Regions from separate parts of the Alteromonas sp. ISO5 genome, predicted to be linked through region 2. Evidence: predicted binding sites of a transcription regulator. Region 2 holds the regulator's gene; each other region holds the start of a gene.

Region 1 (7,527 bases), 490 kb from region 2:
TTAAATCCAGTGCGCTTTGCGGGCGCCGGCACTCTGTTGCCGCTGATTAGCGTACTTCACGGAGTCATCCGGGGGAGTAAACGAGGCATCAGCCGTGTAATGATTGGTCAGAGTGAACTCAGCGTGGCCGGAGAGTATGAGAGCCAAACCGATCACGCTGTCAGAGTGTTAGTGCCGGCCAAAGAAGTCCTGCTGACTACCGAGCAAACGGGTGTCATAAAGACCAACAGATTGCATGGCGTGGTGCGAACGATACAACCCTATTCCGCCATGCAAAGTACGGTGTCAATTGACTGTGAAGGCCAGACGCTTATGGCTTTGGTTGATAATTACGATGTCCGTCTCGATTCGCTGCATGAGGGGCAGTGGGTGTGGGCATATTTTAGTGGTCAGCAAACACTGGCCTGACACGGTATGTCATCAGCACGCCTGCTAGTAGGCACTACTTCATCCCAATGACATCCGGTGTCGGATGATTTACCGGCGGCTGTTTGATGATCAGGCCATTAATAAGGTATTGATGGACTGCAATATGCCGGCAATGAATGGTTACGATGCAAGCATTGCGATTCGACGAGGTCAGGCAGGCGCAAAACACGCTGCTAATCCGATTATTGCGAAGACTGCTAACGTGCTGAAAGGTGAGAGTGAAAAAGTATTATGACGCCACTGAATTTACCCAAAAATTTAAAGTGGCCTGATACCAGGAAAAATAGTTAGCGAGCATGATGGGGCTAATGAGCGCCAGGTGCAAGCGAGTTGGCAAAAAGAACAACTACTACCGTGCCTGGATAATAATAAAGCACTGAAGAAGAAACTGCAGACATTGTACATAAGTGAGCGTCAGCCCAAACTTGCTGCCATGGACCGTGAAACCGTGCGTTTTACCGCACACGCATTGAAAGATAACTCCGCAGTTGCCGGGGCGAAATTTCTTTGTGATTTGCTGGCTGAATTTAAACGTTTTAGCGAAGAAAAACGATGAGGTGTCAATAAATCGTCAATGTGTCAAAATAATGACTACTAAAGTCGTATAGCGCTTTGTTAAAAGTGGGTATATAACGTAATAAAAAAGTGGTTTCGGAGTACCGTAGTGAAACACATCGACCAATGCTCAGTCTTGGTTGTCGATGACGATGAGATTACACGATTAATGCTAATAGCGGTATTGAGCGACATCTGTCATTGTGAGGCGGCAGGAAATGCTCAGGAAGCGTTTAATTTTCTGGCGATACATCCGGTTGATTTGATTGTGCTGGATATCCAGATGCCGGAAATGTCGGGTTTAGAGTTTTGTGAAAAAGTCCGCGCCAACAACAACTTTGTTAAAATCCCTATTTTATTCATCACCTCTTCTGTTGAACGCAATGTTCAGGAAGCCTGCTGGATAGCCGGCGGAAATGATTTTGTCAAAAAGCCGGTTATCAGCAATACCCTTAAACAGCGTGCTGAAAACTTACTGAAGAGCAAAATTATTGCGGATTCGATATTCCATACCGGTTACGATGATCCGTTAACCGGCATGAAGACTGAGCATTATTTGATAACAGAAGTCAGTGAGCATCTGCAATATTGTCAGGTAAATAGTATGCCGTTTTCGATACTGCTGATTAAAATTGCCGGTATTGACGATATCAACCAGCATCAGGGCTTTCATCAGGGGAATCTGGCGATTCAGGCCGTTGCCAGGGTAATCGCCGGGCAGCTCGACTTGCCATTGGCTAAATGCTGTCGAATCAGTGGCGCAACCTTTGCGTTAAGTTTACCCAATGTGTGCGAACTGAAAAGCATCGAGCTTGCCAGACGGGTCAATAAGGCGATGGGTAATTACCTGTATCGTAACGGCACTAAACTACCATTAAATATTCGTTTTAAATCGTCTGTTGCCAGCTGTAATGGTGACTCCGGTTACAGCCTGGATGAACTCATGACTCAGGGCCGCGATGCCCTGGCAGCCAATGCCGATGGCGACTATTTAAAGCCTGGGGACAAATCAGATAACCCTTGAATAGCGGCGTTGATGAACCTGCCTGGCCAGATAAGCGTCAAAAGACATACTGATTATGCGGATCAGTAATCTTGCCTTTGGTGTCACCCTTATATGCTGAGCGGTTACCGACACCAGACCATCATCAATAAAGGGGTCGAGGGCGGCTATCGCATCAGCGAAATACTGGTTAAAATTAATCTCCCATTCTGACTCAATATCAAAAATAGCAAGATTAAGGTTACACATCAGTTGCATAATCACCTGACGGCGTAACATATCATCGCGGGTAAGCAATACCCCTTTGGTAGTGAGGTCGGCGGGTTCATCGAGCGCTGCGTAATATTCATTGAGAGTCTTGGGGTTCTGGCCATACATATTGAACACCGCAGAAATGGAAGATACGCCTAAACCCAGCATATCCAGGTCTCCCCGGGTGGTATAACCCTGAAAATTACGGTGGAGTTCGCCGTTACGCTGGGCAATGGCCAGTTCATCATCCGCTTTGGCAAAATGATCCATACCGATGAGTTCGTAGCCCACTTCACTAAGTGTTGCCATCGCTTGCTTCATTAATGCCAGTTTCAGTTCTGGTGAAGGTAGCCATTCATCTTTGATTTTACGTTGTGCGGCAAAACGCTCCGGTAAGTGTGCATAGCTAAACAGCGAGACTCGCTCGGGAGCCATGGCTTTTACTGCTGCCAGGGTAGTTTTAAACGTGTCCTCGGTCTGGTGGGGCAGACCATAGATGAGGTCGAGGTTAATCGACTCAAAACCGACCTGTCTGGCATGGTCCACGAGGCTGGCAATATGTGTGGTACTTTGCACCCGGTTGATAGCCTGTTGAACATTGTAGTCGGTGTCCTGCACTCCGATACTGAGGCGACGGTAGCCAACAGCAGCGAGAGCGCTGACGTAGTCAGTGTTTACCGTACGTGGATCAATCTCGATACTGCACTGGGCATCATCACTGAAGTTGAATGCCTCTCTTAACAAAGCCATCAGACGCTGATGTTGCTCAGGCGACAGAAAGCTTGGTGACCCGCCGCCAAGATGCAACTGGTGAACAGTGTAATGGCTGAATGCCGCTGCCCGCAGGCTAATTTCCTTACTCAGGTAGTCAAGATAACGGTCAGCCTTTTCGGTATGTCGGGTAACCACTTTATTACAGCCGCAGTAGTAACACAGTGAGTGACAGAAAGGAATATGCACATATAAAGACAAGTCCTGTGTCGGGCTGGTTTGCGCAGCCGTCACCAGGGTGGCGTCAGAAACATCGCTATTAAATTCCAGAGCGGTAGGGTAAGAGGTATACCTTGGACCATTGATGTTATATTTATTAAGTAGCGCCGGGTCAAAAAAATCGATAGTTTGCATAGCCTGAGTTCATCTGTTTATCGTTAAGGGAAACCGGGTGTTTCCTGATAGTCAGTAGCATACAGTCTGTACTGTGGGACGTTTTGATCTCGTTCAATAAAAAGCTTCGGCGTGGAATCCAATAGCCCGGTGAACGGTGTTTTTCACCGGGCGGCTGGTACTGGCTGGTTAAAAATGGGTTCTCAGCGTGATGCCATAAGTTCGCGGCATACCGGGATACGCCATAATTTTACCGGCCTGAACCGGTACATCGAAGCCATTTTTAGCCACGTATTCGGTATCAAACAAGTTTTTACTCCAGACAATCAGCTGACTGTCCCAATCCGGTAATTCCCACATCCAACTGGCGTTAACCAGATCAAAACTGTTCAGATGTTTGTATGGATCGTTAGTGTCGTCCATAAACAGATCACCGGTGTACAGATAATCAATCCGCAAAGTGGTTGGTAAGCTAAACACATCAATATAATGCTCCAGGCCCAGTGTATAACGGGTTTGGGGTTCAAAACCGACGCGGTCGCCGGCACGAGAACAGTAAGGATCATCAGGGTGTTGACGACCAGGGTCGTCAATGCCGGTATGCCAGCTATAGGCAACCCAGCAGGTGCCATTGTCGAATTCGTCAAAGGTGGCCAGCGTGCGGGCGAAATTGAACGTTAACTGGGTAGATGACACCGGCAGCCAGACCAGATCGAATTCCACACCTTTTGTGCCAATACTGCCGGCATTCTGCAGGTTAAACCCCGTGCCGGTAAATGTGGATGCCTGGAAGTCGTCAATATCGGTTTTATGCAGAGCCAGATTAAAGCGTAAATCGTAGCGGGGGAATTCCTGTTTCAGTCCCAGTTCCCATGAACGCGACGTTTCGGCTTTGAATACCGGGTCAAATCCAGGCCCAATTCTATCCGTATTAATGCCACCAGACTTAAAACCGTTGGCCCAGGAAAGGTAAATCAAGCGCTCGTCATTGGGTTGGTAGCTGATTTTAACCGTGCCGGAAAGGTTATCGTCCGACAATGATGCCTGCATGGCGGGTCTGGGCAAAATGGAGGCCGTGTTTAAAAAATAAAAGCCCCAGCCCGGGTTTTGAAAAGGGGCTAAGGCGGCCAGCGAATCTGCACTGGGTAACTGCATGGTAGCCAGGGCGGTGGCAATATTGGTTAGTGCCGGTACCGCAGCGGCAGGATTAGGTATATCTTCCGGAGCCGTTGGCAGACCATTGATGCCGGGGCCAATCTCGCTGTACTCACCTTTTAGTGTTTTGTCCTCAGTTGTCCAGCGGATGCCGGTAGTCAGGGTCCATTGTGGTAGGAAGGTCCAGTCGGTCTGAGCAAAGACAGCGAAGCTGTCCTGTGTTTGATCGGCACTGTGCGGGAAGTCGGTGCCGCCGGGTGTAGCAGGCGCGACCGGCGCTATCAGACCGTCGCTTAGCGTACTAAGAGTGTTAATACCGTCGATAAGAGGCTGAAGTTGGGCTGCGCTGGCGGCAAAAAAAGCCGGAAAATCGTTGCCAATCATATTGTTAAAATCGAGGTCGAGGCGCTGGTGGAAATAGAAGACACCAGCGATCGCAGAAAGTGTCTGTGTGGTGTAGTGTAGTCGAAGCTCCTGGGTGACTGCGCGCTGGGCCGAATCATTGGTAGTCGATAATAACTCAGCATCGGAGAAATCAGAGTCAATGTAGTCGAAACTATCAAACTTTCTCAGTGAACTGACAGAGACCAACGAGAGGGAGTCGCTGACTTGCCAGTCTATCTGCGCTGACAACCCGCGATCCTGCATGGCGGAACGGGGAGAACTGCTCAGTGCCGTGGTGTAATCAAAATACGCGGACTGAGTGAATACGCGGCCACCCACTTGTGGTGACGCGATCAGACTATCGGTGCCATACTTGCCGGCAATGTCGTTAGCTTGAGCATTACCCTGCCAGGTGAGAGCCGCACAACAACGTTCATCGAGCTCTGCGTAGTCGGCAATGACCCTTACCGAAATGGCGTCATTGGGAGTGTATAATGCTTGCAGACGAAAACCTGATCGGTCACGGTTGTTCAATGGATCACCCGGATGTGCGAGGTCGTTTACCCAGCCGTCGCGACGTGAACTAAAGCCGCTTGCGCGCATCGCCAGCACATCATCAACCAGCGTGACGGATTTTGCACCGCTGATATTTAGCGTATCGAAGTTGCCGGCGGTCAGTTGCAGAAAACCCCGGCCATCAAAATCAGCATTAACCGTGTTAATCACCACAGCGCCGGAAGGCGTATTTTTACCAAACAAGCTGCCCTGCGGGCCGCGCAGGACTTCCACCGACTGGATATCGACCAGATCATTGATGACTGAGTTCTGCCGGGCGCGATAGACGCCATCCACATACAACCCCACCGACGATTCAAAACCAAAGTTTTGCGATGATGTACCAATGCCACGTATCGCGAATGAACTGTTAGTCGCGCTCTGGCTTTGGAATGCTGATAGGGTAGGGACACTGCGTTCAATATCAAAAATATCAAAACTGGCTTTTTCAGCCAGTAAATTGCCGCTGATTGCGGTAACGGCTACCGGTACTTCCTGTAGGTTCTGAGTGCGCTTTTGTGCGGTAACTTCAATGGTTTCTAATCCTGGGGCAGAGTCAACAGGAGAGGTTTGCGCAAACGCTGTTGCTGTGAGTATGGCACTGGCCAGCAATGATTTAGTTGGTACAAACGTTCGTCGGTGACACGAAGATTTACGTTGTTGCATAGAAGGCCCTGACTTTTTATCGGCAGTAATTGGCGCATAGTGTAGTGAGAATTAGCCCGAAGGGGTAGTCCGGGAATGCAACAAATTAAGATAACTAATCGTTGGTACAGTGCCGCGAGGGCCGAGGGGTTAACGGCCTGCCTGTTGTCCTGGCTGGTGGTCAGCACCAATTAGAGACAAGGCCGAGGACGCAGAAAATGGCGTATTTTGTTTGCTGTTCTGTTTTATGTACTTGTTAAGTAACTGGCCAACAGGTAAGCGGGATGCATCGGCTCGTAACTTCTTTACCAACTGTGGCGTGCTCTCGCTGTCAAAAGCGGCTGACGGGTTATGCTCATTAGCAATCGCAGCACCTGAAAAAAATGCACTGGTCAGCAGGGTCAGAATGACGTTTTTGATGTTCATAATACGCTCGCTTTAGTAATCTCGGTCAGCAACGTATTTATTAGACCTTAGTTGTAGAAGGGAATACACACCAGAAATCATACATTAGTATTTCAGATTATACGTTAATTGCGTAACTGTATAATATTTATGGATAAATGGTATTCATAGAAAAGGAAAGGCGCCCTGAGGCGCCTCACCGCAGAGCCCGGAGCTCTGCTACCATGTTGAACTGTTTACATGGCGGTCATGAATTCGTTGACGTGATTTATAGTCGAGCCATCACTTCTTTGGCGATAGCGTTGTCCTGCAGGCCGTTCTCGTTAATCCAGGCTTGTAATGTTTTACCATCCTGTTCTGGCTCGCCTAAATCACGGCTTGGCATTTTTTTCACCAGCAGCGTACCCACTTCGATGGCGTTGTTTTGCAGCGCCGTGCGGATCAGGCTTTGGCCATTGCAGGAAATACCTGCATAGTAGTCATGCAGCTTTAACCGGTAATCAGACTGTACCGCGCGCATCTTTTTGCGCAGCTCGCCTTTGTCGTCGGCACTTACGATAGTGCAGATGTTTGCCAGGGCTTCCTCGACGTCAGCGTGAGCCGTGGCGTTAATACCAAAAGAAGCCGTTAATACAAGTGCAGCAGTTTTAGCAAATTTCAACATGGTAATCATCCTTTTAAGTTTTAGCAGTCTTAACGTTAAATAATATTTTTGTTTGTTTTGTTGGTCTTATTAAACCGAAAAGTGATACTGGCTTAAACAGCGGAGCCGATACATTGGTATTTATTCTAATACCCTCATCGATGGACTTAATTAGTGTTTATTATCATGGTGTTGGCAAAATTATTTTTGATTCGGAAAGGGAAAAGGCGCCTTTCGACGCCTTTCCAATGCAGGGGACTGCTATGCTCCCTGCAACCATGTTGAACAGCTTACATGGTTATCATGAAAAAGGGGACTATCGTCTTACAGACGGTCCATCACTTCTTTAGCAATGGCATGATCCTGCAGACCGTTATCGTTAATCCACGCTTGCAGT
Region 2 (7,527 bases):
TTACCGGCTGACGCGCAAATTCCTAAATTGCTAAATAAAGTGGATATTTTACCCGTTGAGCTGGTATTGATGCAGGCGGCGAATGAGTCGGCCTGGGGGACTTCACGGTTCGCCCAGCAGGGGTATAACTTCTTCGGCTTATGGTGTTACAAAAAAGGCTGCGGATTCGTACCGGCACGGCGCAACAGTGGTGCGATTCACGAAGTGGCAAAGTTTGAAAATTTATCGCGCGCTACCTACACCTATATGCGAAATATTAACCGTCATGACGCTTATCGTGAGCTACGTCATATCAGAGCCTCTTTACGTCGGGCACAATTACCGGTAACCGGCCTGGCACTGGCAGAAGGGTTAATGAACTATTCTGAACGTGGTGCCGCCTATGTTAATGAACTTCAGAATATGATCCGATACAACAAAGGGTTTATCACCGAATGAAACGTACCTTAGTAGCACTGAGCCTGTTCGCCTCCGCCTTTAGCGCCGGCGCTGAGCAAATTGAAGTGGAATATAAACGCTTTTACAGCCACATTAATAAAATAGGCGACGAAAATACCTCTGCTCTGCAGTTTGCCTTTGGCTTTTTGAGAGTTGGTACCAGTGATTTATGCCCCGTTAATCAGGCGACCATTGTTACTCAGAAGCAGGATATTCCCCTGACCGTTACGCCTGAACAGCGCTTCTTAGTGCCCAAAGAACGGGCGCTTAAGTTAGCGGATGCAGCAGTCGTAATAGATCTTGGCGAAGCCGCTAATCTATGTGATATGTCGGTGCAGATAGAAACTACCGCTGAATACATAAAAACCGAATACACTGCAGAAGATCTGGCCTATATTAAGCAACAATATGAAGCTTTCTTTAACGAAATGGGCGGATTCCTGTCGTTTATGATGCCTTCCGTTAAAGGCCTGACATTTCGTTTTAGTGACGATGAACTCGATGCGCAGGTGCCCGGTGCACCAGCAATTACTAACGGTATGTTAATGCTGGATAACGCATGGTTAGAGCAGGGGAAATCGCTAAAACTACCTGTTGAGCCATTGCGTATTACGGCCTTGGCAAAACGCTAAGGACAAGCTGAGATAAAGGTAAGGGGCTTATCCGGCCCCTTTTTTGTGATTAACTGATTTCTTCGTTTACTTCATCCGGTGCTTTGGGTGCCTCCAGTGCATCAGGATCCACTTCTGATGGCGATAAGACTTCATCTAGCACCAGTTGATAACGAATTTGTTCAGCCAGGCGTTTTACCACCTGTTCACCGGTTTCACAAAGCTCCGCACAGCGATGAAACTCCATTAACCCAACATCGGTCAGGGTTGGTTCAATCAAAATGTCAGGTGGCTCGCCAGCAAGACGGGAGCGCGTCACCCGGGCCTGAAGAATTTCCAGCGAGCTGCTCATCACACTCAAAATGCCAGGTGCCTGTTTACTGTTGTCTTTGGGTTCTGGTGAGAACCACTGGCGCACTACATCCTGACTTTTTTTGAAGAAATGTTCATTCTTTTCCTGGGTTTCTTCGTGCTTGGCGGTTTCCCGGGCTAACTGCAATGGTCTGAAATCGGCATTCAGGTTTACTGCTATGACAAAGTCAGCGCCTAACTGACGGCACAGGTTTACCGGTACCGGATTGACTACGGCACCGTCTACCAGCCATCTGTCGTTGTAGGCGATGGGTGAAAATAACGCCGGAATGGCGCAGGACGCCTGTACCGAATTACCGACATCGCCCCGATTAAAAACGACTTCGCGACCTGAATACAGGTCGGTGGCAACACAGGCAAAGGGTTTGTCCATAGCTTCGAAGGTAGGGGCGCAAAATTCGTCTGACAGCTTGTCAAAGACCTTCTGGCCGCTCGCCAGTCCGCCCCGCCGAATGCCAATCCCCATTAAACTCAGCGTTTGCCATTCGGTTAACGAGGAAGCCCAGGATTTTAATTCGTCAAGTCGGCCGCTGGCATAGGCTGCACCTACATAGGCACCAATTGAACAACCTGCCACCACGTCGATTTTAACGCCAAGTTTTTCCAATGCCTGGATCACGCCAATGTGAGCCCATCCACGGGCTGCACCTGAGCCCAGAGCGATGCCTATTTTCATAGTAACTTTATTCCGTCAGGTTTACGATATTGATGGAGTCTGCAGTGTCAGAGCGGTTCTCAGGTTCAAACTCGGGGGCATCGAAGGCGATGTCACCCTCTGGTTGTACTTCACCTGTTGCTTTTATGGCTTTAAAGTCATGAAGGTTTCTATCAACCAAATGCGACGGGGTAACATTTTGCATCGCCCTGAACATGGATTCGATGCGGCCCGGAAACCTTTTGTTCCAGTCCTGCAACATCATTTTGATGTTCTGTCGCTGCAAGTTTTCCTGTGAACCACATAAGTTACAGGGAATGATGGGAAATTCAACCGCAGCAGCATACTTTTCAATATCCTTTTCTGTGCAATACGCCAGTGGGCGGATCACCACATGCTTGCCATCATCACTAACCAGTTTAGGCGGCATGGACTTTAACTTGCCCCCATGAAACATGTTAAGAAACAAGGTCTCAAGCATGTCGTCACGGTGGTGGCCCAGCGCGATTTTTGTCGCACCCAGTTCAGTTGCTGTCCGGTATAAAATACCGCGCCGTAAACGAGAACAAAGTGAACAGGTCGTTTTACCTTCCGGAATTTTATCCTTTACAATGGAATAGGTATCTTCCTCAACAATGCGGTAATCAACGCCCAGGCTTTGCAGATAATCCGGTAAGATATGCTCTGGAAAACCGGGCTGTTTCTGGTCGAGGTTAACCGCCACAATGTCGAAACTGATAGGCGCTATTCGCTGCAAATACATAAGTACATCCAGCATAGTGTAGCTGTCCTTACCACCGGATAAACACACCATTACTTTGTCGCCATCCTCGATCATGCCAAAATCGTCAATGGCTTTGCCAACATTACGACGTAAGCGCTTTTGTAATTTATTAAAGCTGTATTTTTGCTTGGTTTGCGTTGCCGGCGAGGCACTATTGATGTGTAAACTCATGATAAAGAAAGACCCATATTGCAATGGGCGCCATTATACGTGAAGCAAGGATAGGCTGCATCCCCGAATAAGGCCCGGGACATACCGTGGCAGTAACGGATACCTGCCACGGAAACCGGCGCTTAGCTTACCGGGCTTTCAAAGCCGTCGGGTTTAATTGCCAGTACATCACAGTTGAGTTCATCGATGACATGTTCAGCGGTATTGCCGATCAGCGCAGCAGAGATGCCTACACGTCCAACTGTGCCTATGATCACCAATTCCGCATCAAGCTCTTTGGCAACCTGAGGGATGACCTTTTCAGGGAGTCCTTCTTTCACATGGCAGTTATCCAGTGGAATATTGTAATGGTTACTGTGTTTCTCCATTTCTTCCAGGTGGTGGTTTTTAACCGACGCATTGTAAGATTCAGAGTCAAATTCAGGCACCTCAATGGCAATATTAAGCGGCGTACCCGGATAGCAGTTAGCCAGATGCACATGACCGCTCAATAACCTGGCGTAATCAAGGGCTATGGTAGTAAGTCGGTCGTTTAGCTGAGCATGTTCGCGGTCTTCCGTACCCACGTTGACTGCCGCCACAATTTTGCCATCCTGAGGCCAGTCGTGCTCTTTAACCAATAGCACCGGCGCAGGGCACTTACGCACCAGATGCCAGTCTGTGGGGGTAAAGATCACGGAGCGTAAATCATCATGAGAACGGGTTGCTTTGACGACAATGTCGGCATTACTGGCGATAGCATATTTGATGATGGCTTCGTAAGGGCGGTTATTCCATTCCACAGCGGCCTCTATGGGCTGACTGTACTCTGCCAGTTGTTCCTTAAGCCAGACCGTTCTTTCATTCACAACCGCCTGACGCATGGCCTCACGCTCCTCACCGGAAAGCATGGTGGTCATTTCGTAGGAAAAATCGTAGATGGTCATTAAGGCGGTGATGGACGCGCCAGTTTTTTCAGCCAGTTCAATGGCTCTGGAGATAGCGGGCTGGTTTTCCCTTTCAGGTTCTACCACGGCCAGAATATTGCTGTATTCAATCATAACGACTCTCCAAAGGAAGTATTCATTAAGAGTGTACGACGTGAGCAGCTGTTTCTCCAGTTTCAGATTTGTCTGGGATCAAGTAATGATAAAAAACCAGAGAAAAACAGCTCACTAACAGATTAATTGATAGTGGTAGAGGGGATATCCATACTATGCAGTTTATTATCCATCGCTTCAAAATCGATGATAGTGATCAGTTTGCCGTCAACCTTGATAATGCCTTCTTTCTGGAAGCGTGTTAACAGGCGAGAGATAGTTTCAACGGTCAGGCCCAGGTAGTTACCAATCTCGTTGCGGGTCATACTCAGGTTAAACTGACGAGGCGAAAAGCCACGATCTTCAAAGCGTTTGGATAGATGCGCAAGAAAATAAATCAGGCGCTCTTCGGCGGTACGTTTATTCAGCAACATCATCAGATCGTGATCCTGCTTAATTTCGGCACTCATAAAGCTCATTATCTGATGACGCAATTTAGGGAACTGCACCGCCATTTTATCTAGGGTTTCATACGGTAACTCGCAAACCATCGCCGTTTCCAGCGCCTGAGTATAACTCTGATGAGCGTTTTCACGCAGGGCATCAAAACCGATAATATCACCAGGGAAATGGAAACCAATGATTTGTTCTTCGCCATCCTTGCTACTAACAAAAGATTTAAATGAGCCGGCACGCACTGCATAAAGTGAGTTAAATTTATCACCGGCCTTAACCAGTTTATCGTGCTTATGAAGCGGTTTTTTACGCTCGATAATATCATCCAGTGAATCGAGTTCGCTTTTATTTAACGAAACAGGCAGGCACAAATGGCTGAAACTACAGCTCTGACAATGAATCGAAAATTCTGAGCCTTTTGACATAGATTACGTCTCCGTGTGGGCGTCGTTTAATTATTACCGTTTAGGGTGCGGTAAATCAAGAAAACCCCATATATTATCAGGCAAATTGCGACCAATGACTTAGTCTTCGGGTGTTGTAGGAGCTTTAATAACCAGCCGGCTCCCAGACTTACGGCAATCAGCGCCGGAAAAGTGCCCAGTCCGAAGGCGGTCATTGTTGCCGCACCATATAAACCATCACCACTGACTAATGCCCAGGTAAGGGTTGAATAAACCAGTCCGCAGGGCAACCAGCCCCAGATAAAACCATAAGGAAATGCCGAAAGCGGCGATTTAAACGGAATAAATTGTTTAGACCATGGGCGAATGCGTTGCCACAGTCCGTTGCCCAGTTTTTCAAGGCGGGCAAGACCACGCCACCACTGGGCCAGGTATAAGCCCATGGCAATCAGCATTACGGCGCTAAGCAACTGAAATATCATCAGACCATGGCTTACTGAGGCACGGGCAACCTGGCCAAGTACGCCGGTTATGGCTCCGGCAATGGCATAACTGGTAATGCGCCCGAGGTTATAACTGAGTATATAGGGTAGTGGTGGCTGACTGCCTGGCACTGCTGCTCGCAAGGCGCCCGCAATGCCACCACACATGCCAACGCAATGGAGTGAGCCGGCCAAGCCAACTACAAATGCCGAAATAAAGCTGTAATCACTCATTATCGGTGTTAGCTTTATCCTGCGGTTTGGCTTGTTGCTTGCGTTCTTCTTCGGGTAAGTCGTCGTCGAACAGAATGCTGTAACCCTGGCGCTCAAGGTCCTGGAACTGATCGGATTTTACCGCCCAGAAGAAAATGCCCAGGGCCACCGCGACCAGAATAATTGCTAACGGGATCAGCACATAAATAATACTCACATTACCGCCTTACTTTAATAATCGGGTCGAGTTTGAAACCACTATGATACTACTTAATGACATACCGATCACGGCCATCCACGGTAACAGTAAGCCGGAAACCGCAAAAGGCAGGATCAACAGGTTGTATCCCAGCGCCCAGAGAATATTCTGGCGAATTTTACGCCGGGTTTTCGCCGCAATGTCAACCAGCGTCGGCACCGTAGTCAGCGATTCACTCAACAACACTACATCCGCTGCATTGCGGGCAATGTCAGTGGCATTTCCAACGGCAACCGAGACATCTGCACTCGCAAGTACCGGCGCATCGTTAATACCATCACCCAGCATCATGACCTTATGACCCTGAGTCTGTAGTTTCTGCACCGCCTGATATTTTTGTTCTGGTGTCAGTTCACCGGTAGCTACTGTCAGGGGCAGTTTAGCTGCCAGTTTATCCACGTTATGCTGGGTATCACCACTTAGTAGCACCAATTGGAAGCTCTTTAATCCGGCGAGCGTCTCGGCAGTATCGCTTTTTAGATTGTCAGTGACTTCATAGGCAGCCAGGCATTGGCCATCGCAAACTAAATACACATTGGCAGTCACCGGTATAACCGAGGGATCGGCCTGGGTAAATGTCGCTGATCCAAGCAGGTATTGCTTACCGTCTACCATGCCGCGAATACCGCCGCCGGCAGTGACCTCAAAATCACTCACCGCAAACTGTTCGCTGGCCGAAAATGCCTTGCTGATAGGGTGTTCAGAGTGGGATTCAAGGCTGGCAGTAACGGTGTAGAGGTAATCCGCTTGCGCAGGATTGGCAAACCACCGATCGGCAATGCCAAATTTACCTTCGGTAAGGGTACCGGTTTTATCCAGGGCGATGGTATCGATACCGGTTATTTGCTCCAGTGCATCGGCACGTTTAAGCAATATACCCTGTTTATTGAGTCTGGCCATCGCGCAGGTTAATGCCGATGGCGTAGCCAGGCCAAGCGCGCAGGGACAGGTTGCTACCAGTACCGCGATAGCAATCCAGAATGCCTCATCGTTACCCCGAACAGACCAGTAGACGAAGGTGAGGGCACTAATCAATAGTACTGCCATGACAAAATAACGCGAAAAAGAATCTGCCATTTGCGCCGCTTTAGGCTTGTTAGCCATAGCGGTGGACTGCAAACGAATTATCTGATTTACCAGCGCATATTTCAGTTGCTGATGCACTTCAATGGTTAACGTATTTTGCTGATTCACCGTGCCGCCGAATACCGCTGCGCCAGCGTCTTTAAGCACCGGCTCAAATTCCCCGGTGAGCATAGACTCATCAATGGCTGAAGCGCCATCGATGATACGCCCATCTACCGGTATCGTTTCACCGGCTTTAACCAATACTTTATCTCCCACGACGAGGTGTTTTGCCAGACAGGGTTCCACTTTGCCATCGTCACTCAACCGGTGCGCGGTGACCGGGATGTATTGCATCATATTGGCTGAAATCTGTGTAGCCCGATGGCGGGATCGGTGCTCCAGATAACGGCTTAACAGCAATAAAAAGATAAACATGCAGATAGATTCAAAATACACGTCACCGGTTTCCAGCAAGGTGGATTTAATCCCAGCAATATAAGTACCGAACACCGCGATAGTAACCGGCACATCCATATTAACGGTGCGGGCACTGATAGCTTTGATTGCCCCCAGATAGAAAGTACTGCCAGAATAG
Region 3 (7,527 bases), 1.5 Mb from region 2:
CTCCATCGGTATTAAAATGATTGGCGTACAGTGACACATTCAGGTTTTCCAGTGACTGCTGTGTTGAGACGGAGGCACGATAGGTGCTGGCGTTACCAATACCTGCACTCAGTGAAGTACTGTGGTTACTCTCAGTACCCGCTTTGGTGGTGATGCTGAGTACACCAGACACCGCGCCACTGCCCCACAGAGCACTTTGGGCACCACGGAGCAATTCAACCCTGGCAATGTTATCAGCGGTGAGATGAGCAAAATCTACCAGTCCACCCTGGCTAAGATCATTCACAATCACACCGTCAATCAATACCAACAGGTGATTGGTTTCGCTGCCACGCAAACGTAGTTCGGTTAATGAACCGGGGCTACCGGACTGACTCAGGCTAACGCCGGGCATGCCGCGTAATAAATCGGTTAACTGGGTAGCACCTGCTGCCTGAATATCTTCTTCGGTGAGTACTGATACTGAGGCCGCCAGTTTTTCGAGGCTAACCGGTAAACGAGAACCGGTAACGGTAATGGTTTCTACAGAAGAATTCTGGGCGCAGGCAACGTTCGCGGCGCACGCAAGGGCTACCGCACATGAAAGGGATCGAATTTTCATAAAAAGGCTCTTTTTATAGCACTCCCGCCGAGTGCCAAGACGGATTAGAACTGGCAACCGGCCCGATTCGGGCAGTTGCCGACGAAGCGCAGGCCGGTCTCCGGGCTTTCAGTCATGCCATAGCATGAATTCCCGCCTTCCCGATAGTCGGTGGCGTAGGGGAATCGTATTAATACATTAAATACGTGATTACCGTTGCGGGGGCAGCGTAAGCTTTTCACTTACTTCCCGATTATCCTGATGACGCGTCATCAGGCACCTGAGCGGGCGGGATTATAACGGTACCACGGCCGGATAAATACCCCCGGGGGGAAAAATGCCAGCTGATCCGGCTGTGAATCGATAATCCTGCCATCGCTTATTCACCGCGCCAGGGTTTTACGGGCAATCTAACTTGCGTGTCGTTATGCCACTTTAAGCTCAAAGGCTCACCGGCATCGGCAACGCACTCGTTATTGACCGGTTTGCCTGAACCATGATTAACCAGAGCATCCTGATTTTTATTGATATTAAGCACTACAGCAAGATGGCTACCCGGATCAAGAAGTTTCGCTGTCATCCGTGCATTAACAATGGGCGGGGAAACTTTCTTACCCGGCGTGTACAACTTGCGCTGTAGCGTGGACTGTGCGTAGCTGGTACGACTGCGATAAGTATTTAAGTGAAAAACGTTATCAGCAGGTGAGAGAGCATAAAAGTTATAGCCAATATCAACATCCCGCTTATTGGTGCTGATCACAAGGGGCTTGTAAAGGTGCCTGCCAGCTCCATAGGCGCTGCAAAAGGTTCAGTGACATATAACAACCCATTGCCTTCGCTGCTCTCACCGGGATAACCGCTTTGAGTACATGACAAAGGTGGACATTGGTAATGAAAGAAATTACCTGTTCGTCATCCGGTCCCGGCAGTTTCTGATGCCGCTTTAGCAGATTGATGACGTAGTCCAGCGCCCTTTGTTTTGACCAGCCAAGCGTGTCCTGTCACTGAGATTACCCCTCATTACTCAGCTTACTGGCCTGGCGTTCTAAATGAGTGGTGAGTTGCTCGCTAAGCTCACCCTCCGGTGCTGTGGGGTTCTGCACCAACGTTTCGTGAGATAACCCTCAACTGGTATTGATTATAGTTTGCGACATTACCTCCCCCCGAGCTGGCAAATCTAGGGGGAAGCCCTGTTTGAATACTACAGTATTGCGGTGCGTGATAGTCCAATAGCTCGTAGCGAATATGAAACTAAAATAGGCATCGGGTTGATTTACCTGTTCTGAAAATAATAGTCGGTTAAGAGCTAGAGAAACGTAATCTGCAGACTACCTGTTACTCTGTGGCCCGCCGGAGATCAATAGGGTACCAGAGAGAGCGGCGGCTCCTGAAGGGTGGCAAATTGCTCTTTCAGGGCCAGGATTTGCTGTTCCCAATAGCGGTTTTCGGCAAACCAGGGAAAGGCTCTGGGAAATGCAGGGTCCTGCCAGCGATCGGATAACCACGCCATGTAATGCACCATGCGCATGGCCCGCAATGGCTCCATTAAAGCCAGCTCTTTGCTGTCGAATTCACAGAACTCTTCATAAGATTCAATCAGTGTTTCAAGCTGTATTTGTTGCTGCGCGCGGTCGCCGTTGAGCATCATCCATAAATCCTGAACTGCCGGACCCATACGGCTGTCATCAAGGTCAACAAACATTGGACCATCACGCCACAAGATATTACCGGCATGGCAATCGCCGTGTAGACGAATAAGTTTACCTGGCTGGTAAAGCTTTTTGGTCAATTCGATGACCTGATCGAGTATGGTGAAAAATGCGGTATGCAAAGATTCGGGTAACAATGTGCTGTTGGCCAGAGTTTGCCGGGGTTTGGTCAGGTAGCTTTCAATATCCATGGTCGGACGATGGGTGAAAGGCGCACTGCTTGCCACTTTATGCATGCGGCCAATAAACCGGCCCATCCATTCCAGATGGTCGAGGTTATCGAGTTCGAACTGACGCCCCCCCACAGAATTGAATAAAGCAAAGCGGTATTGCCCGGCAAAATGCAGCGTCTGACCCTGATGGGCAAGCGGTGCAACAACCGGTATTTCAGCATCAGCCAGGGCTTGGCTGAAAACATGTTCTTCGAGAATTTGCTCGTTAGTCCAGCGCTGTGGGCGATAGAACTTCACTACGTAGCGCTTTTGCTCATCGCTTAAAAACTGGTACACCCGGTTTTCGTAGCTGTTGAGCGCAAGGAGTCCTGATTGAGGAAATATGCCGCACTGTTCCAGTGCGGCAAGGATCATATCGGGTGACAGTTCGGCAAAGGTAAAGTCACTCACATTAAGGCCTGTTTATCGATAAAGGAATTTCGATGGTTCGCTAACCTCTACAACAGTGCCGTCTGCTTCTTTGGTGGAAACATTAAAGTATATTTCGGTGACCCGGTCAGACAGGTTGTAGGGATCAGTTGCGACAGATACAGGCAGGCTGTATACATCGCCACCACCCACGGTAACAACTTGTTCGCCAATGTACTCGTATTCAGGCAAACCTTCTACCTTAATTGTATAAGTGTGTTCAGTTTGTGACTTGTTGAGCACCTTCAGGGTGTAAACATTCTCAATATCGCCGTTCATATTTTCACGGTACAGTGAGTTACGGTCGCGAATAATATCCACTTCAAGGGGGACCCGGGTCACGATATCTGCTATCAGTAAGCCACACATCACCAACAGAACTATCAGGTAACCAAGTAATTTTGGCCGTATAATATGGGTCGTTCCGCCTGCCAGCTCGTGTTCAGAAGTAAAGCTGATAAGCCCTTTGGGATAATCCATCTTTTCCATCACGCCGTTACAGGCATCCACACAGGCACCACAGTTGATGCACTCGTACTGCAAACCGTTACGAATATCGATGCCGGTAGGGCACACCTGTACACACAGGTTACAGTCGATACATTCGCCCAGGCCTTTTTCTGCCAGATTTTCATGGGCTAGCTTACGTGAGCGTGGACCTCTTTGCTCACCGCGACCCGCATCGTATGAAACCGTGAAAGTATCTTTATCAAACATTGCTGACTGGAAACGGGCATACGGACACATGTGTGTACACATAATTTCTCGCATCCAACCAGCGTTGCCATAGGTACATATGGTAAAGAAGATAATTGTGAATCCGGCCCAAAAACTGGTATTAAAGGTGAAAAAATCGACATAAAGTTGTGCTACCGGTGTGAAGTAGCCAACAAAGGTCATCGCCGTCAGCAGAGCAACCAATAGCCATGCGGTATGTTTGGCCGCTTTGCGCCAGAACTTGTCGAAATCCATAGGGCGTTCGTCCAGCTTTATGCGCTTATTACGGTTGCCTTCGAAAAGTTCTTCAAACCATACGTAAATATAAGTCCAGGTGGTTTGCGGACACATAAATCCACACCAAACGCGGCCTGCAAAGGTAGTAACAAAAAACAGCGCGAAGGCGGACACAATAAAGATATAAGCCAATAGCGTCAGATCCTGTGGCCACAGGGTGAGTGAGAAAATCGTAAAGCGCTGATCCACAATATTCAGCAGCACAGCTTGGTGGCCGTCATACTGGATCCAGGGAATGGCAACGAATAAGGCAATAAAAAAGAAGCCGAAGAATCGACGGAAGTTTTCCAGCGGGCCTTTTACCGAACGAACATAGATTCGGTCACGCGCCGTATAGCGTTTTGACTCATCGAGTTTTTCGGGTTTGTGAACTTTTACCGGGGTAACGTTTTTCACCGGGATCTGATCGTTCATGGGACTACCTTCATTGAAGCTAAACATGATTACGGCAGCAGTATACCTGTCATATATTAATATTACTTAATATAGATCAATCGCATTCTGATTTGCCGCGGCGATAGTGTAACGTATTTTTTAAGTGTACACACTCGGTGTCAGGCCCGTGACAAACAGGTTAGGTGAACAAATGCACTGTTCTGAACAGCTATAACTCTTAATAACTAGGTATAAAACAGGTACCTTATTTAACGGTTAGACGTGGGTTAAGCTTGGACCACTAGTTTGGGAGAAGTATAAAACATGTTTCGTTCAATCGCTGTCATCATTGAAATCGCTATTTTGGTAGTGGTATTACAGCTACCGTTTGTTCAGTATCTATTCTCTGACGTTCAGGATACGCTGAGTGACTGGATGGAAGAGATCGCTACGCGTGAAGAGCGCCAGCAACTGGCTGAAATTAAAGACAGCCTGGCGGTGCAGTACTCGGCAATGCGTCCCTACCAAAAGAGTTACCTCGATAACGTCCTGTCTTCGCGGGCCCGAACCCTGCAATTTTATGATGCCTATTGTGAGCATTCCGACAGTAACCCGTACATTTACGGCGTTACCTTACACTCGTTTTGTTCTGAAATTCGCCGCTCTCCGGTATTGCGCGAAGACAGCCAAAATAGCTGAGCAGCATCTGTTCATCCCCGGTTCAGCTGACTACTGATAGATTAAGAGATACGATAAAACCATTAAACTTTTTGCCGGTTTATTGTTCTAATAGTTGGTTGAGTACGTATATACTCTGACTTCGAACCAAACCTTCGGGGGGATTCTACAATGCGAAATGTAAAAGCGTCGTGGTTACTTGCGCCTGCGCTAATGATGCTTTCAGGCGCCAGTCTAGCCCAGAAAAGTACTGACGGAGCAGCAGAGGCGTTGCCCAAAGTTGAAATCACCTGGCAAGAGCCCAACTCGTATACTGATGTCAGACCGAGTAATGAGTCACGTAAAAGTTTTCGTAATCGTGTTTTCAATTCGCTGGATAAATACTTCAATGAACTTGCGGAAGCACTGCCAGCAGGGCAGACCCTTGAAGTGACCGTTACCGATTTGGATTTAGCCGGGCAGGTCTGGCCAACCATGCGGGCGGGGGCTTTCGATATTCGAATTATCGATACGGTGTATATTCCGCGAATGGAGTTCAGCTATCAGTTAAAAGAAGGCGATAAAGTGGTAAAGTCGGCCGACGTTAACATTAAGGAAATGGCATTTATGAATCGGGTTAGCCGTATTCGTAGCAGTGATCCTTTCCGGTACGAAAAAGATATGATCAAACGGTGGTTTGATGATGAATTTGAAGACTCTATCGCGAAAAATTAACCATTGAAAAGGCCGCCAGCAGCGGCCTTTTTTGTACCCGTGCCTTCGACTTACAGATAGTCAAACTCACTGCCCTGAACCGCCAGCAAGGTATCGGCTGACGCTAACATTGCCGCTTTATGGGCTGAGATACGTGGCAATATCCGTTGTATGTAAAAGTCACAGGTTTTCTGTTTACCCGCCGCAAGCACCGGATTGTCGCCTTGTGCCGCGCAATCCGCCATGGAATACCATAACACGCCAAGCAGGCAGTAACCGCTGTATGCCAGATAATCACAAGCGGCACCGGCGGCCTCCACCGCACCGAAGGCTTTCACCTGTAACGAGGTTTGATACCACTCGTCCAGCAATGCAGAGGCTTGCTGTCGGGCAGCATCGTCAGTCATAGCCTGCACCAGCTCAGCAAAAGCATTCCGGGTAACGCCGAGCATGTCGCTCCGGTCGCGGGTAAGTTTACGGCCAATCAGATCGAGCGATTGAATACCGTTGGTACCCTCATAAAGCATGGCGATGCGTACATCTCGCATCAGTTGTTCCATGCCCCATTCGCGGATGTAGCCGTGACCGCCAAAAATCTGAATACCCAGGCTGGTGGACTCTAATCCTGCATCGGTCATAAACGCTTTACAGATAGGCGTAAGAAACTGCAGGATGGCTTGTGCATTGTCATGGGCCTCGCCGCTTGAATTATGCCCTATGTCCATATACTTGGCATATAACATAGCCAGCGCTCGGTTACCTTCTGTCAGTGCTTTTTGCGTGAGCAGCATACGTGTAATATCGGGTTGATAGATAATGGCATCAGCTTTGTCATCCGGTTGTTGTACGCCCTGTGGCGCACGGGATTGAAGACGTTCCCGTGCATAAGTTAAGGCGCCCTGAAAAGACGCCTCTGAAGCCCCCAGTCCTTCAAGACCAACCTGAAAACGGGCGTCATTCATCATGGTAAACATGCAGGTCAGCCCACGGTGAGGCTCGCCAATCAGCCAGCCTTTGGCACCATCAAAATTCATCACACAGGTTGGGCTGGCTTTAATGCCCATTTTTTTCTCCAGCGCACTGGGCGTAAGGTCATTACGCTCCCCTGGCTCTCCTTTTTCGTCGAGTAGGAATTTCGGCACCAGAAACAGGCTTATGCCTTTTACGCCGGCGGGTGCATCTGGCAAGCGAGCTAGCACCATATGAATAATATTTTCGGTCCAGTCATGGTCTCCCGCAGTAATAAAAATTTTACTGCCGGTTATGCTGTAACTGCCGTCTTCGTTAGGCTCAGCTTTAGTGGCCAACAGGCTCAGATCACTGCCAGCCTGCGGCTCGGTAAGATTCATTGTGCCGGTCCACTGCCCGCTGACCAGTTTTTCCAGATACAGTGCTTTCAGTTCATCTGAAGCGTGCTTAGTGACGGCAAGTACCGCGCTTTCGGTAAGCATGGTCGTTAATCGCCAGCTTAGACTGGCCGAGTTAAGCATTTCGTGTACCGGCACGGCCATTGAGTAAGGCAGTCCCTGCCCACCATATTCAATATCGCCAAGCATGGCATTCCAGCCGTTGTCTACGTAGCTTTGATAGGCGGCGGCAAAACCGTCCGGGGTGACCACCTGGCCGTTATTCAGTTTACAGCCCTGCTCATCGCCTTCACGGTTAAGCGGTGCCACAACGTCGGATGCAAACTTACCTCCTTGTTCAATAACCTCAAGCGCTAACTCCGCGTCGAACTCATCCAGGCCCAATGACTGATAAAGCTCGTCTGTCTTTAGCCAGTCTTTAACCAAAAAAGTAAAATCAGCGAGTGGTGGTGTGTATGCCGGCATAATAT

What was found. The regulator FNR, encoded in region 2, switches genes on or off when oxygen is low (the NO sensors DNR and NnrR bind a similar motif). The targets are predictions, from matches to a motif close to TTGATCTAGATCAA.
Region 1: a site for FNR is predicted at 3,448-3,461, ahead of hemN (oxygen-independent coproporphyrinogen III oxidase). Genes of this name have one in related genera too.
Region 3: a site for FNR is predicted at 4,425-4,438, ahead of ccoG (cytochrome c oxidase accessory protein CcoG). Genes of this name have one in related genera too.

The regions. Positions count from the first base shown of each region.
Region 1 is NZ_CM176572.1:3,743,740-3,751,266, forward strand. It holds gene AC2T0J_RS16740 (ATP-binding cassette domain-containing protein) at 1-408, shown strand, start outside; gene AC2T0J_RS16745 (response regulator) at 473-664, shown strand; gene AC2T0J_RS16750 (hypothetical protein) at 749-985, shown strand; gene AC2T0J_RS16755 (response regulator) at 1,094-2,008, shown strand; gene hemN (oxygen-independent coproporphyrinogen III oxidase) at 1,994-3,364, opposite strand; gene AC2T0J_RS16765 (TonB-dependent receptor) at 3,533-6,103, opposite strand; gene AC2T0J_RS16770 (hypothetical protein) at 6,233-6,508, opposite strand; gene AC2T0J_RS16775 (DUF3718 domain-containing protein) at 6,756-7,151, opposite strand; gene AC2T0J_RS16780 (DUF3718 domain-containing protein) at 7,455-7,527, opposite strand, start outside.
Region 2 is NZ_CM176572.1:4,228,960-4,236,486, reverse strand. It holds gene AC2T0J_RS18920 (glucosaminidase domain-containing protein) at 1-438, shown strand, start outside; gene AC2T0J_RS18915 (DUF2987 domain-containing protein) at 435-1,070, shown strand; gene rssA (patatin-like phospholipase RssA) at 1,120-2,097, opposite strand; gene ttcA (tRNA 2-thiocytidine(32) synthetase TtcA) at 2,105-3,031, opposite strand; gene uspE (universal stress protein UspE) at 3,154-4,071, opposite strand; gene fnr (fumarate/nitrate reduction transcriptional regulator Fnr) at 4,194-4,931, opposite strand; gene AC2T0J_RS18890 (sulfite exporter TauE/SafE family protein) at 4,958-5,626, opposite strand; gene ccoS (cbb3-type cytochrome oxidase assembly protein CcoS) at 5,619-5,822, opposite strand; gene AC2T0J_RS18880 (heavy metal translocating P-type ATPase) at 5,832-7,527, opposite strand, start outside.
Region 3 is NZ_CM176572.1:2,701,742-2,709,268, forward strand. It holds gene AC2T0J_RS12140 (TonB-dependent receptor plug domain-containing protein) at 1-601, opposite strand, end outside; cobalamin riboswitch at 676-879, opposite strand; gene AC2T0J_RS12145 (hypothetical protein) at 960-1,340, opposite strand; gene AC2T0J_RS12150 (serine/threonine protein kinase) at 1,938-2,912, opposite strand; gene ccoG (cytochrome c oxidase accessory protein CcoG) at 2,925-4,358, opposite strand; gene AC2T0J_RS12160 (hypothetical protein) at 4,644-5,018, shown strand; gene AC2T0J_RS12165 (DUF3016 domain-containing protein) at 5,169-5,711, shown strand; gene AC2T0J_RS12170 (acyl-CoA dehydrogenase family protein) at 5,762-7,522, opposite strand.